4 regions of the Bacillus aquiflavi genome follow, and region 1 is predicted to be linked to each of the others. Evidence: riboswitches for the same ligand, from Rfam matches in the RefSeq annotation. Region 1 holds a riboswitch; each other region holds the start of a gene.
What was found. Region 1 has a riboswitch for thiamine pyrophosphate ahead of K6959_RS06435 (hypothetical protein). Riboswitches for the same ligand answer to the same signal wherever they lie in the genome.
Positions count from the first base shown of each region.

Region 2: another riboswitch for thiamine pyrophosphate. It lies ahead of thiT (energy-coupled thiamine transporter ThiT); the one in region 1 lies ahead of K6959_RS06435 (hypothetical protein).
Region 3: another riboswitch for thiamine pyrophosphate. It lies ahead of thiW (energy coupling factor transporter S component ThiW); the one in region 1 lies ahead of K6959_RS06435 (hypothetical protein).
Region 4: another riboswitch for thiamine pyrophosphate. It lies ahead of K6959_RS08860 (ABC transporter ATP-binding protein); the one in region 1 lies ahead of K6959_RS06435 (hypothetical protein).

Region 1 is NZ_CP082780.1:1,285,604-1,289,341, reverse strand. It holds gene K6959_RS06450 (amino acid ABC transporter permease) at 1-71, shown strand, start outside; gene K6959_RS06445 (SepA family multidrug efflux transporter) at 156-632, opposite strand; gene K6959_RS06440 (hypothetical protein) at 1,000-1,212, shown strand; TPP riboswitch at 1,377-1,486, shown strand; gene K6959_RS06435 (hypothetical protein) at 1,601-1,816, shown strand; gene K6959_RS06430 (thiamine phosphate synthase) at 1,804-2,262, shown strand; gene thiS (sulfur carrier protein ThiS) at 2,318-2,521, shown strand; gene K6959_RS06420 (thiazole synthase) at 2,523-3,287, shown strand; gene K6959_RS06415 (MoeB/ThiF family adenylyltransferase) at 3,287-3,738, shown strand, end outside.
Region 2 is NZ_CP082780.1:623,312-627,049, reverse strand. It holds gene K6959_RS03235 (transglycosylase domain-containing protein) at 1-867, opposite strand, end outside; gene thiT (energy-coupled thiamine transporter ThiT) at 1,079-1,657, opposite strand; TPP riboswitch at 1,789-1,896, opposite strand; gene K6959_RS03225 (histidine kinase N-terminal domain-containing protein) at 2,326-3,459, shown strand; gene K6959_RS03220 (heavy metal translocating P-type ATPase) at 3,697-3,738, opposite strand, start outside.
Region 3 is NZ_CP082780.1:1,596,785-1,600,522, forward strand. It holds gene K6959_RS07890 (ABC transporter ATP-binding protein) at 1-80, shown strand, start outside; gene K6959_RS07895 (glycerol-3-phosphate dehydrogenase/oxidase) at 342-2,006, shown strand; TPP riboswitch at 2,069-2,181, shown strand; gene thiW (energy coupling factor transporter S component ThiW) at 2,268-2,774, shown strand; gene thiD (bifunctional hydroxymethylpyrimidine kinase/phosphomethylpyrimidine kinase) at 2,771-3,574, shown strand; gene thiM (hydroxyethylthiazole kinase) at 3,604-3,738, shown strand, end outside.
Region 4 is NZ_CP082780.1:1,859,329-1,863,066, forward strand. It holds gene K6959_RS08845 (peroxiredoxin family protein) at 1-275, opposite strand, end outside; gene K6959_RS08850 (hypothetical protein) at 452-1,222, opposite strand; gene K6959_RS08855 (YdcF family protein) at 1,316-1,876, shown strand; TPP riboswitch at 1,947-2,049, shown strand; gene K6959_RS08860 (ABC transporter ATP-binding protein) at 2,251-2,991, shown strand; gene K6959_RS08865 (ABC transporter permease) at 2,984-3,738, shown strand, end outside.

The DNA.
Region 1 (3,738 bases):
TTTCAATTATTGAGAAGAGAATAAGACGCTATGAAGTGCAGTTAGAAAGAGATGACAAAGTTTTAACGTAAAATTTGCTTAAAATCATCCTCCTGCTGTTATATGGAACGTGCTTCAGACTCACATTTTTCATCTTTACAAGCTGAAGCACATTCCTATGATTTTTTAATCAACTTATGATCATCGCTTATGGCATAAAAAAAAAAGTATATTACTGTAAATACTAAAATGGTACCGCTCCAAGATAAATCAATTCTTGAAAAACTCTTTTCAACGATCCCTTTAAAAATAGTAATACTCAAAGATAATTGAACTACATAGCTCCCTACTAATACTTTTTTTGTAGTCTCAAATTTTAACATTTTAATAGAAATTTTTATTAAAATCTCAACAACAACTCCAACGATATAAATGACGAAAAGCAAAAATCCAAAATAAACGACATTTTTCGATAAGCGATCATAAAATTGTATTTCAACAAAATTAAATTTTGCAAGTATATTATATAGTCCATACATACCGAATAACGGCATTAAAACAAAGACTGTCGTAATGACTGCAACCATTAAAACGACGATTGAAATCGCTATAATCACAGACTTATCAATTTTTTTATTAAATTCACTTGACATATAATACCCCCAATGTAAAATATTAGGTGGATATAATTTAATATATTAGGAGGGATTTACAATTAAACAATCATCAGTAAGAAAAAAGCTGTTCAAACCTTTTGTTATTAGTCTCGTCGCTACACTATTCATATCATTTACTTTACCAGGATTTTCCGAAAAAGCAAGCGCAAATAGTTTATCAGATGTTGAAAAAGATTTATACAAAAAAAGTTTACTAGAAAATTCTAACTTTCATGACGATTTACTAAATGCCAAACAAATACTTACGTTAAAATCTAAAGATCAATCTACTGTCCATAATGATGCCTCTACTTCAGGATTTTTAGGCGGTGGTTTAAAAGCTTTAAAAGCTTTGGGGAAAATAGTGAAACACGGTGGAAATACTCTATCTTGGCTATTAAAACCTTTTAGTAAAAAAGTTTCTGTAATTGTAAAAAGGAATAGCAGAAAAATTGCGAGAGTATTAGAGAAACCAGAGAAAGCCACAAAATCTTATATAAAATCTAAATTAATTAAAGCTGGTGTGAAAAAAAACGATGCTGAAACAATTGTATTTTGGATTTTTATGGTGATATAAAATAATATATGATTAACTGCTCCAAATATTCCCTGGCAATATTTCACAAGAATTTTATCATCCATTAAGGTGTGAAAAACAACCCCACTTAAATTTAAATCTATCCTATAATGACTCTTGACAATCATGTTATCGATGGTAAGATTTATACAACAAGTAAATTATGAATTCACTAGGGGTGCCTTTTAAAAAGGCTGAGATCAAAGTGATGACTTTGGGACTCTTAGAACCTGAAACGGTTAGTACCGACGAAGGGAAGTGATAGAACGGATCAATTCATCTGTCTATTTATCTGCGTTCTTAACCACTTTCCTATGCATGGAAAGTGGTTTTTTATATTTATCAAACGTGTGAGGCTTGCGCACACGAATGACTGGAGGTGTTGTAGGTGGATCGTATACAAAAGCCGCTTAATAAAATCGGAGCCTTTCATCTTATCTCAACTGGCCAACAATCAGCCGAACAGCTAGCGTTGATTGCTGAAAAAATAATCGATCATGTGGATGCACTTCATCTTCGTGAAAAAAATCGTGGACTGATCAAGAAAAATGATTTAAAGCGATCAGCTTACTTCAATCTAAAGGTGTACCATTGGAAAAAATAATTGTTAACAATCGAGTTGCCGTGGCACACATAATGAAAACAAAAGCAGTTCAATTAACCCGTCAAAGTATCAATGTCTCTATGGTAAAAAATGCTTATCCCAACTTATCTCTCGGCTATTCTATCCATTCCGTAGAGGAGGCTATTTCCGCTTCTAACGACGGTGCCGATTATTTATTGTACGGCCATGTATATGAAACGCAATCGAAACCTGGTTTAAGACCTAAAGGACTAGAACGATTAAAGAAAGTCGTTCATCATGCAAACATCCCTGTTCTTGCGATCGGAGGGATTACACCGAAAAATACACCAAACATTATCCGAGCCGGCGCAAGTGGAATAGCTGTATTATCTGGCGTTTTATTGTCCAATGATCCGTTAGAAAAAGTGTTCGCTTACAAAGAAGCGTTACGAAAGGGAGGTGATGAATATCGCTCTGATATATAAGGTTGCCCAAAAAATTTAAGATATTTTATATCCGGCTATCCAAGGAGGGAAAGATATGAATTTGCTCATTAATGGATCAATCATACAAATACCGAAAAATGTAAACACCATTGCTGAAGTCATTCAATATTTTTTCACAGACAAACCGGTCATTATTGTCGAGCACAACGGAGAAATTTTAAATAAAGATGTCCATTCTACAAGAGAAGTAGGAGATGGAGATAAATTGGAATTGGTCCATTTCGTAGGAGGTGGTTAAGATGTTAATGATTGGAGAAAAATCATTTCACTCTCGCTTACTTTTAGGAACAGGAAAATATTCGGATTTTGATATCCAAAAGGAAGCTGTTGAAGTGTCAGAAACAGAAATTTTAACGTTTTCCGTCCGACGGATGAATATTTTTGAGCCGACACAACCAAACTTTTTAGAAAAAATCGATATTGGCAACTATCATTTATTGCCAAACACTGCAGGAGCAAAAACAGCCAAGGAAGCTGTACGAACAACTAAGCTAGCAAAAGCTTCTGGACTATGCGATATGGTCAAAGTAGAAATAATCGGTTGTGACAAAACATTGCTGCCTGATCCAGTGGAAACGTTGAAAGCAACAGAAGAATTATTAAAGGAAGGGTTTATCGTTCTTCCATATACATCCGATGATGTAGTTTTAGCAAAAAGACTAGAAGAATTAGGGGCGCATGCGATTATGCCAGGGGCATCACCAATTGGCTCAGGACAAGGGATTATAAATCCGCTTAACTTAAGCTTCATTATCGAACAATCCAATGTGCCTGTCATTGTAGATGCAGGGATTGGTTCTGCGAAAGATGCAGCTTTCGCAATGGAGCTTGGTGCTGACGGCGTTTTATTAAATACAGCCGTTTCGGGTGCAGATCATCCAGTTAAAATGGCAATGGCTATGAAGCTTGCAATCCAAGCAGGTCGTCTTAGTTATGAAGCAGGTCGGATTCCTAAAAAACGCTATGCAACCGCAAGCAGTCCGCAAGAAGGAATTAGCATCTAATGGATGACCGTTATTCTAGGCAAATATTATTTTCTCCTATTGGGAAAGAAGGACAAATAAAATTAAAGCATAAGCACGTATTAATTATTGGCGCAGGTGCACTCGGTACAAGTATTGCAGAAATTCTCACTCGTTCAGGTGTTGAAAACATAACGATCGTTGATCGCGATTATGTTGAGTGGAGTAATTTGCAACGGCAGCAACTCTATACAGAAGCGGATGCAAAAAAACGCATCCCTAAAGTAATCGCAGCAAAAGAAAGATTAGAAGCTATTAATAGTAAAGCAAAAATTAAAGCAAAGATAGTCGATGTTACACCTATTGAAATGATCCAACTAGTAAAAGGTATCGATCTAATTATGGATGCAACAGACAATTTTGATATTCGAATGATGATTAATGATGCATCACAAAAATATAATATTCCTTGGATTTACGGTGCGGTTGTTGG
Region 2 (3,738 bases), 660 kb from region 1:
GATTTCATCTAATGTAAAACCGTATTTTTCAATTGCTTCAACTAAAATATGATCAACGTAATATGGATATTTCCCATTAAAAGGATCATCACTTTTGTCATTAAGTACAATTTCTTCTTTAAGTGCTCTCTTATATTCCTCCTCTTTAATAAATCCAAACTCTTTCATCCTGCTAAGAACAATATTTCTTCTTTCTCTCGCTTTATCAATATTTTTATAAGGTGAAAGGTTAGATGGAGCTTTTATTAATCCTGCAAGCAATGCCGCTTCACTAATAGTTAATTGGTTCACGTCTTTTCCAAAATATTTCATTCCAGCCCGTTTTATTCCCCAAGCGCCTTCACCAAAATAGATTTTATTTAAATACATTTCTAATATTTGCTCTTTTGTATACACTTTTTCAATTTTTTTAGCGAGAAATAACTCTTCTATTTTTCGTTTATATGTTTTTTCAGGTGATAGTAACGCATTTTTAGTTAACTGCTGTGTAATTGTACTTCCGCCTTGAACAATTTCTCCCTCTTTCATATTTTGAAAAAATGCTCTAGTCATCCCGCGATAGTCAATTCCGTGATGTTCATAAAAACGATGATCTTCGATAGCAATAACTGCATCTTGCAAATGTTTTGGCATTTGTTTAATTGATATACCTTCAGTTTTATTAGCTGATATTTTACTAGCGATTTCACCGTTTCGGTCATAGATCACTGTTGCCTGCGCAAAGCCAGCGTCTAACGTACTAATATCAGCTTTATGATAAAAATAGCTATAAAATAGCAGAAAACTTAAAATCACCATTAATATTAGTAATAACATCATTTTTTTGAAATAGGGCTTTCGGATGTTTTCTCTTAATGTTTGAAGCATTGAATTTCCCTACCTTCGAAAGATTAGCTTCTTAATTAATATTTTAATTGAAATTGAATAAAAATACACCAACATTAAAAATCCAGGAAAGAAATAATTCTCCTTCCTGGATTCTAATACCCGTATGACGATGATTTAAAGCAAAATAAACGAATAAAACAACATTGTAAAGTATTCCAATTAGGCGTTTGTAACTAGTAACAAAAAGCCTTTAATTTATTATTTTTTTTGGTGCTGTTGATATAATAAGAATGACAATAATTGCACTTAAAATAAAGCTTGGCAGCATGTATGTACCGTTATAAATGAGTGAGTAAAGTGCAACCGGTTGACCTTTTGGCGCATACGCACCGAAAAAGACGATACCAGTAAAAAAATGAGCAAGAAAACGAAGTGCACTTCCAATAAATGTGCCCATTGTTACAAAAACAATCCATTTAACTCTTTTTTGATTATTAAGCGCATTCTTTACTTGTGAAGCAAAAATTCCTGCTGCACCGACAACAGTAAAAGCAACAAAGTAATCAATAAAGCCTTGTACGGGAGTGTATATATGTGACCAGCCAAGTACGACTTGCAGCAAGCCTAGCAATAAACCTGTTAACATACCTCCCTTTATCCCCCAGCGAAAGGCCATCAAAAATATAGGGACCATAGCAATTGAAACAGATCCCCCTTGCGGCCATATTCGCGAAAAAATAAAGCCAGATAATAAATCTAGCAAATAAGCTAGTGCTGTAAAAACAGCTATTTCTACTAAAAATATTGTTTGTCTTTGTTTCACATCCATTTTCCCCTTTACTTTTTTGTTTTGTAGACAATGCGTCAAGAGGGTAAATTGTTTTAATGGACTTTTGCAGACTAAATAAAAAAGCAAAAAAGCAATGAAGGACGGTATGAGATGGTCCAACATTGCTTTTTTATCCATCAAAACCACATCCCTACGCTAGCATTAACTAACAGGTTCATAGGGTCAGAACTCATTCATTCACTCTCAGCCGCTTTTTAGCAGCTCCCCCTGTGGAAATATGTAATTTGGCTATTGATACGAATATACTACTTTTTTCTCATGTTGACAAGGAAAACTGGACAAAAGACTAATATGAAAATTCAATATTTTCGCATATTTTTTAAAGGATTTTTTCAAAATAACGAGAATTATATAATATTAGAATATATATTAATTAACATACAGTGACAAACATATTTATACTAAAATATTTTTTTATTTTTATTTTGATGTAACTAGCCATGTCGATTTAACATTGAACCCTTTAAAATTCCTCTTAGATGACAGTTGATTGAGCAAATTTTACGATAAAGGAGGTGCAAACTGGTTTTAAAACATAAGACGATTATTAATGTGGGAAAGTTTCACTTATTCAATTTTTCATTATATTTCACATATACTTCAGCTTTCCTCTGTTTGTTTTATGTTTTACGTAACCAGGGAAAAACATGACAGTTGCTACGAAGGAAAAGCTATTTGATTTTTTAAAAGAAAAAGGAGAAGAACTGATTAGCGGTTGGGAACAAAAAGTTTTAGTGCGCTATGATCCTCCATTTAGCAAAACGGTGATCGAAAACGGTAAGAAAATGTATTATATTTTGTTAGAAAGCTATTATTACTCTAACGATGAGCTTGAAAAAAAGCTTAAAAGTCTAGCCCGTCGCGTTGCAGAAAATTATGTGACAACAAACATGAATGTAGGAGAATGTGCCTTTACTGTTAATCTTGCGAGATCAATATTACTGGAGCTTTTAAACGATTCTAATTTAAGCTTAGCTGAAATTAGAGCAGCTTTAAAGAGAATGAATTACTTATTTGATCAATTTTTTATATATACTGTTACTCAATATACAGATGCAAAAAAAAAAATTATTGAAGAGAAGACAAATTATATTGATTCGACTCATAAAGACCGGTTAACACTCCTTGGTCAAATGACTTCAAGCTTTATTCATGAGTTTCGCAACCCGCTTACATCTGTACAAGGATTTATTCAATTACTCAGAGCCGAACATCCTGATATGAATTACTTAAACATTATTTCAAATGAGCTTGATCAATTAAATTTTCGTATTTCACAGTTTCTTCTTCTTTCCAAAAAAGAACTAATCGGTAAAGAAAAAACAGTATTTTCCCTAAATGAAATGCTTGAAGAAGTGTTAATTTTTCTTTATCCAAGCATATTAGATGGCAAGGTAAAAGTCATGAAAGAAATTGAAGAGAACCTATACTTGTTTGGCTATGCCGATGAATTTAGACAAGTCTTTATAAACATTATTTTTAATGCAATCGATGTATTGAGTCATAATTGTAACGATCCAACAATTAAAATTACAGCTACACTTACTGAAGGAAAGAAAATATTAGTCGCCATTGCTAATAATGGACCGATGATTCCTAGTCATTTATTAGCGACCATTTTTGAACCGTTCGTAACAACAAAAAAGCTTGGAACAGGTTTAGGATTATTTGTTTGCCGCGAAATTATTGAAAAACATAAAGGGAGCTTAAGTTGTATTTCAGAACCAAACTGTACTGCATTTATCATTAGGCTTCCAGCCGCAGAGGGTAAACTAGCTTAAAAAAATAAAAATGAAGTTAACAACAGAAAATGTAATCGTTTTCAAAAGGCGATTATATAAAGATACTGTCAAAGAAAGTTGATTATTGAATCGATTTCCAAAGGAGTTAGAAAATGCGTGCCAATCAAGGTGTGCTGAAGAGGTGGAAGCGAATAGAGCTATCATCATTTATGAGTTCGTTTGTCAACAGTCTGAGGAAGTCAGCTTTCGCTGACTTCCTCAACAGCATCTTTTTTATTAATATTTTTCTTCTTTTACATTTAAAAGTCTTAAGCCATT
Region 3 (3,738 bases), 310 kb from region 1:
TTCATTCTTCACGTTTTTATGTTGGTGATCGAGTAAATCTTTCTGTCAAAACTAAATCAACAGAAACGGTGCTAATCTAATCACTATCATTGTGTTAAAGATTTTTATAAAGGGATGATAAGGATCTTCCAGCATAACTGAAAGGGATAGTCTTAAAATAACATATTGTTTAACAAAGCTATAAAAAAATAAGAAAATCGTTAAAATCTTTTATTACGGCTCTTTTTATGGTAAAATGAATGTAAGTTAATAAAATGGTTGGAGAAACGGAGAGACCACAAGACATTATCGTATTTCGATAGTGTGTTTGTGGTCTCTTTTTTCGATTGGAGGAAATAAACATGGAATTTTCTGCACGAGAACGTAAAGATATTCAAAATGAATTACAAAGTAAAACGTTTGACGTCCTCATTATCGGCGGCGGCATTACAGGTGCTGGTATCGCTTTAGATGCTGTAACACGCGGAATGACAGTGGCACTTGTGGAGATGCAGGATTTTGCAGCTGGGACTTCAAGCCGTTCTACAAAGCTTGTTCATGGGGGACTTCGTTATTTAAAACAGTTTGAGGTGGGGATGGTTGCTGAAGTTGGAAAGGAAAGAGCCATCGTCTATGAAAATGGTCCGCACGTTACGACACCAGAATGGATGCTGTTACCAATCCATAAGGGCGGCACTTTTGGTAAGTTTAGTACATCAATCGGTCTTAAACTATATGACTTTTTAGCAGGTGTGAAAAGCGGTGAGCGCCGACAAATGTTAACTGATGTTGAAACGTTAAATAAAGAAGCGCTTATTAAGAAGCAAGGTTTAAAGGGCGGAGGCTATTATGTTGAGTATCGAACAGATGATGCCCGTCTCACAATCGAAGTATTGAAAAAAGCTGTTGAACAAGGAGCAGTCGCTTTAAATTATTCAAAAGTAACTGAACTAATATATAAAAATAATAAAGTTGCAGGTGCATCAATTGTTGATCAGCAATCTTTTGCGGAGTATGAAATTAATGCGAAAAAAGTCGTCAATGCAGCAGGTCCGTGGGTCGATACCATTCGGGAGAAGGATCAATCAAAAGAGGGAAAAATGTTGCAATTAACGAAGGGAGTTCATTTAGTAATTGATCAATCGCGGTTTCCGCTCAAACAGGCAGTCTACTTTGATACGCCTGACGGACGAATGGTATTTGCAATTCCACGTTCGCAAAAAACCTATGTAGGAACGACAGATACAGTATATGATGAGGATATCGCCCATCCGAATATGACTAGTGAAGATCGAACGTATCTTATTAACGCGATCAATTTTATGTTTCCTGACGTCAACATAACAGAAGAAGATGTTGAATCGAGCTGGGCTGGTGTCCGTCCATTAATTTATGAAAAAGGTAAATCAGCTTCAGAAATATCAAGAAAAGATGAAATTTGGGAATCAGAATCACAACTAATTACAATTGCTGGAGGAAAGCTGACTGGTTATCGGAAAATGGCGGAAACAGTTGTTAATTTGTTAGTGAAAAAATTTGCGGATGAAGAAAACCGTGTCTTTCATCCATGTCAAACAAGATACTTAACTATTTCGGGCGGAGATGTAGGAGGATCCGCCAACTTAAAAAGCTATGTACATGAGCAAATAAACTACGGAATGGAACTCGGTTTAACAAAAATCCAAGCGGCAAATCTTACGCATCTATATGGTTCAAACGTACAAAAAGTATTTAACATCATTCGTTTACGAAAAGAAGAAATGGCTGCATCTCAACTTCCCGTCGAATTATTTGCTAAGCTTACTTATGCAATAGAGGAAGAAATGGCGACAACCCCCGTTGATTTTTTTAATCGTCGAACTGGTGATTTATTGTTTAATATTAAGTTCGTGCACGAATGGAAAGACAATGTCATTTCCTTTATGGAAAAGGAATTAAGCTGGACTCCAGAACGAACAGCTGAATTAACAGCAGAGCTAAATAACGCTTTAAAAGATGCAGTTATACCAGTAGATTTACTTAAATAACAAAGGGAGGTTCTTTTCTTAAAATACTGTTTATGATAAACTAAATACGTTATGAAATATATGAAATGCACTAGGGGTGCCGGAAGAGGCTGGCTGAGATTAAGACCTGAAGAAGTCTTTGACCCTTTAACCTGATCTGGTTTGTACCAGCGGAGGGAAGTGGCTGCGTCTTTAAATTTCACGCAAACCTTCTTACACTGGGGTTTGCGTATTTTATTTTTAATTTTCGCCCTCCTAGTGCAAAGAAAAGGAGGGCTTTATCTGTTTTCAACAAGAAAATTAACGTTAACAGCTATGTTTACAGCAGTAGGGACCATCACAAGCCATTTAGTGTTTATTCCAGTTGGATTTGCAAAAATATTCCCGGTCCAACATTTTTTAAATGTTTTATCTGCTGTAATGCTAGGGCCATTTTATGCTGTATTACAAGCGTCTTCGGTGTCTTTGCTGCGCAACTTGATGGGCACAGGTTCACTATTTGCGTTTCCAGGAAGCATGATTGGGGCGTTTCTTGCGGCAATTGTATATCAGAAAGTGAAGAAGCCAGGTGCCGCCGCAATTGGAGAAGTTGTTGGGACTGGGATTTTCGGTGCAATGATGTCTTTTCCGCTTTCAGCGCTCATACTTGGTCAAGATGTAGCTTTGTTTGGCTTCGTTCCATCATTTTTAGTCAGTTCATTTACAGGGGGAATTTTAGGCTATTGTTTATTAAAGGTTTTAATTAATCATAATGCTTTTGTAACGATAACAGGGAGGTTGGAAAAATGAAAACAGCACTAACAATTGCGGGCTCAGATAGTTCCGGCGGTGCAGGTATTCAAGCAGATTTAAAAACTTTTTCTGCCCATGGTGTTTATGGGATGTCGGTGATTACAGCGATTACCGCACAAAATACGTTAGGTGTTCGTTCTGTTCAAAATATAGATTTAGCGATTATTCGTGATCAAATAGATGCTATTTTTGAAGATATTGACGTTCATAGTGTAAAAATAGGCATGCTATCAAACTCTGAAATAATCAAAACAGTCGCAGAACGATTAACCTACTACAAACCGAACGAGATCGTTCTTGATCCTGTAATGGTGTCGAAAAGCGGAAGTGATTTATTACAGGAAGAAGCTGTTGCGTCACTAGTTCAATATTTATTGCCGATCGCAACGGTGATTACTCCTAACTTACCTGAAGCCGAAAAGCTAACAGGTAAAGCGATTTCAACTGTCGAAGAGATGCGGCAGGCATGTAAAGATTTAAAAAAATCTGGCGTTCAATATGTACTTATTAAAGGAGGACATCTAAAAGGAAAGCCAATCGACCTTCTCTATGATGGGAATGAATTTTTAAGTTTTGAAGCAGAGCGAATCGAAACTAAAAATACACATGGAACAGGCTGTACGTTATCCTCCGCTATTGCTTCTAATCTTGCATTGGGCATGAATATTCACAATGCGGTACAGCAAGCAAAAGAATATATTACAACGGCAATTAAACATAGTCTATCAATTGGGAACGGTCATGGTCCTACACACCATTTTTACCAGTTATATAAAAAAGCAAAAATACACGATTAAAAATCTAATCAAAAAAGAGGACGATCCAAATGAAAAATTCAATCAAGCAGTTATTCGATGATGTTCGTACTAAAAATCCCCTCATTCATCATATTACAAATACGGTCACAATGAACGATTGTGCAAATGTCACTTTAGCAATCGGGGGCTCTCCTGTTATGGCT
Region 4 (3,738 bases), 570 kb from region 1:
CAAGGCGGACACCAACTTGCCCAAAAATTGAGCATTACTTTTTTTCCTTTGAAGTCACTCAATTTAACTGTATTTCCTTTTAAATCTGTCAATGTAAAGTCTGGTGCTCGTTCACCTTTTTCTAAGCCGATCGGCAGCTCACTCGGATTTTTTGCTTTTTCATATTTTTCATGCTCATTAATCTTAACAGCTATTCCTTTCTCTTTTAAAATAGTTTTATCAATAACAAACAAAACCGCGATTAAAATAGCTGCACCGATGAGAAACTTTTTCATAAACGATCATCCTCTTATATTATAATAAGTGCTCTTATACGTAAATAAAAAAAGGGGAAATGTTATCAGCCCATAAATAACTGTTTCTATTCGCTAACTGGAAGTATACCACTTCTCCTCCCTTCATAATTTCCTTTATTTTATCATCTATGATCAATTTCTACATGAACAATGCCTTACATATCATACTGATAAAAATGATTGGCTAAATAACCAAAAATAATGATCTTTTCTTTAGCAGTCGCTTGATGATGAAACGTTAATACAGGTGTATTACTATCTTTGAATCGCTTCCCCCATTCAAGCGGAAGCCAGCCAATTTTTAAATTAGCCAGCTTTTTTTCATTCTTTTTTAAAACAGAAAAATCAGCACACCCACTTTCGTGATTTACTTGATAACATTTTACTCCTTTTTCATCTATCAATGTGCTTGTTTTTTTAAAATAATAGTTCTTCTCCTCGTACATGCCGATTAAGTTATACCTTGCATCATAAAAATAGCTTTCTTTTCTCTTTCTCCTTTTCAAATGATAGATTCCCTTTATCTCTCCCCTCTCGTCATAAAGAGCATATTTTTTACGCTCTTTTATTCCAGTAGTTTTCATTTCTTTTATTTCACCTACTAAAATGCCGTTTTGATGAAAAATAAGAATGTGGAGTGATAAGTCTGGGTTAAAAGTTAATAAAAAATCAGTTCCTGTAAGTAATGACGGTGTTTTCTTGTCGCTCTCTTGCCAACAAACTTGCTTTGCTTTATAGTCATATTGTAAAAATAAAACATAGCTGCCAATACTATAAGTTAGGAATGGAATCGTGAAAAGAAAAGTTTGATAAAAATCGCCGAGTTTGATCGTGAGGATGACTATTAAAATAGCGGGAATAAATGCTGCTAACCCTCCATTTAATGAAGAAACGGCGTTTTGCCGGTAATGTTGTTGAATATTCATAAAGTTCTCCTTGTAAAAAACTTATTAACTGTTCACTGTCCTTACTATATCTATTAACTATTTAAATAAAACATGAATGGGATGTTGAAATATTTGAAAAAGAAGCTTATTTTACTAGTGCTTTTTATCGTAATCATGATGATTTCTTATTTTCACTTACAGATCATGACGACTGCAAGCAAGACGCCGCCGGGGGAAGTTGACTATTTAATTGTGTTAGGAGCAAAGGTGAATGGAGAAGAGATGTCCCCTAGCTTATATAATCGAGCGCAAAAAGCTCTTGAATATTTACAAAATAATTTGGATACAAAAGTCATTTTAACTGGCGGTCAAGGTCCTGACGAAGGGATTGCAGAAGCTGAAGCGCTACGGAGATTTTTTGAAAAGGAAGGGCTCCAAAAAGATCGTATTTTAATTGAGGATCGATCTACCTCTACTTATGAAAATTTATTATTTACAAAAAAGCTGTATGGAATTGAAAAAGCAGTTATTGTCAGTAATGATTTCCATTTATATCGTTCTGTTAAGTTAGCAGAAAAATTGAAAATTGAAGCCTATCCATTAGCCGCAGAAACACCGGCAACGAAAAAAAAAAAAAATATTCATGTATTTAAGAGAATATGCAGCAATCTTGAAAATGTTCATTTTTGGTAAATAGCAACACTACTTCTCTCATCTTTACAATTACTTATATTCTTGTTATGATAATTTCAATCGAATAAACGTGTAACACTAGGGGGGCCGTACTGGCTGAGATTGAACTTTGTTCTAGACCCTTTGAACCTGAACTGGTTAATACCTGCGTAGGGAAGTGGCGATCATCATTAAAATATATCATAACATATTTTAATATAAACCACTCTTTATGCTAAAGAGTGGTTTGTTTTTTTTATTAATCATGTTTCGTTCGAAAAAAGAACAGATTGTGACAAATGTGCTGTGCACCTCACCTGCAACAATTGTCTTCAAGCTGAAAAAGAGAGGTGTTCCTCGTTTAACTAGTTAATTGAAAGACTGAAGGTGGAAAAATGACGCTTTATTTACATAATGTTACTTATGGAATCATTGATAATTCAGGAAATAAAAAAAATATTATTAACAAATTAAATCTCCAAATAGACAAAGGAACGTTTGTTTCATTAATAGGAAAAAGTGGGACTGGAAAAAGCACAATATTTAAATTAATAGCTGGACTTATTAACGCAGAAGAAGGAGAAATATGTGTGAACGGTCATCCAGCCTCGTTGGGATGTGTCGGTTATATGCCTCAGCGTGATCTTTTGTTGCCGTGGAGAACCGTACTTGAAAACTTAATGCTCGTCAGAGAAATTCAAAAGGACTCACTCGTAACAAAAGAAAAAGCGCGAGAATGGCTGGAACGAGTTGGGTTATTAGAGTATGAAAATGCTCTTCCGTCTGAACTTTCGGGCGGTATGAGACAACGAGTTGCTTTTTTGCGAACAGTGTTAACAGGAAAAGAAGTTTTGTTATTGGATGAACCATTCGGTGCTCTTGATGCCTTAACAAAAAGAGAGATGCATTCATGGCTATTATCATTTTGGCAGCAATTAAATAAAACGATTTTCTTTATTACCCATGATTTAGAGGAAGCCGTATTGTTAAGTGATAAAATTATCCTATTACATCCAAATGATCAAGCAGAAGAGTTTAAAGTAGAACTGCCGCGTCCTAGAAATGCTCAAATGATTCATACAGTAGAAATGATAAAATATCGACAAAATTTGGAGAAGCGAATTTCCAATGAATAGATTAAAGACGTTTTTTACCCAATATCGCTTATTTTTTCTTTTTTTTATTACGACTATTTTCATTTGGGAATTAGCAGTTCAACTGGAAAAGGTACCTTCATTTATTATTCCAGCACCATCGGCAATATTACTAATGATCATTGAACATAAACAATCACTGTTTGGCGAACATTTAACCGCTACATTAAAGGAAGTTGCCCTTGGATTTATGATTGCCTTAATCGGCGGATCAAGTCTTGCTGTGGCAATGTTTTTTTCAAAGTCTATTGAGAAAATGCTGTATCCAGTTGTGTTAATATCACAAACGATTCCGATTATCGCCCTCTCTCCTGTGTTCGTCTTATGGTTTGGCTATACCATTTGGAGTAAAGTTGCTGTAACTGTTTTAATTACATTCTTTCCAATTGTCGTAAGCACGTATGATGGACTTAAAAACAGTGATCCAGAATATACCGAATTGTTAAAATCAATGGGCGCAAGTCGTTGGCAATTGTTTACTAAAATACAAATTCCAATGGCATTGCCGTCATTTTTCTCAGGTTTGAAGCTTGCGATTGTTTTTTCAGTTGTTGGCGCCACAATCGGGGAATGGCTTGGGGCAAGTGAGGGACTTGGCTATTACAGTAGAAGAATGTCAGGTAATTTGAATGCAGAAGGTGTGTTTGCTGCTGTCACAATCTTATCGTTTTTAGGGATGAGCTTTTTTTTACTCGTGACGATATTAGAACGGCGAATATTAAAATGGAA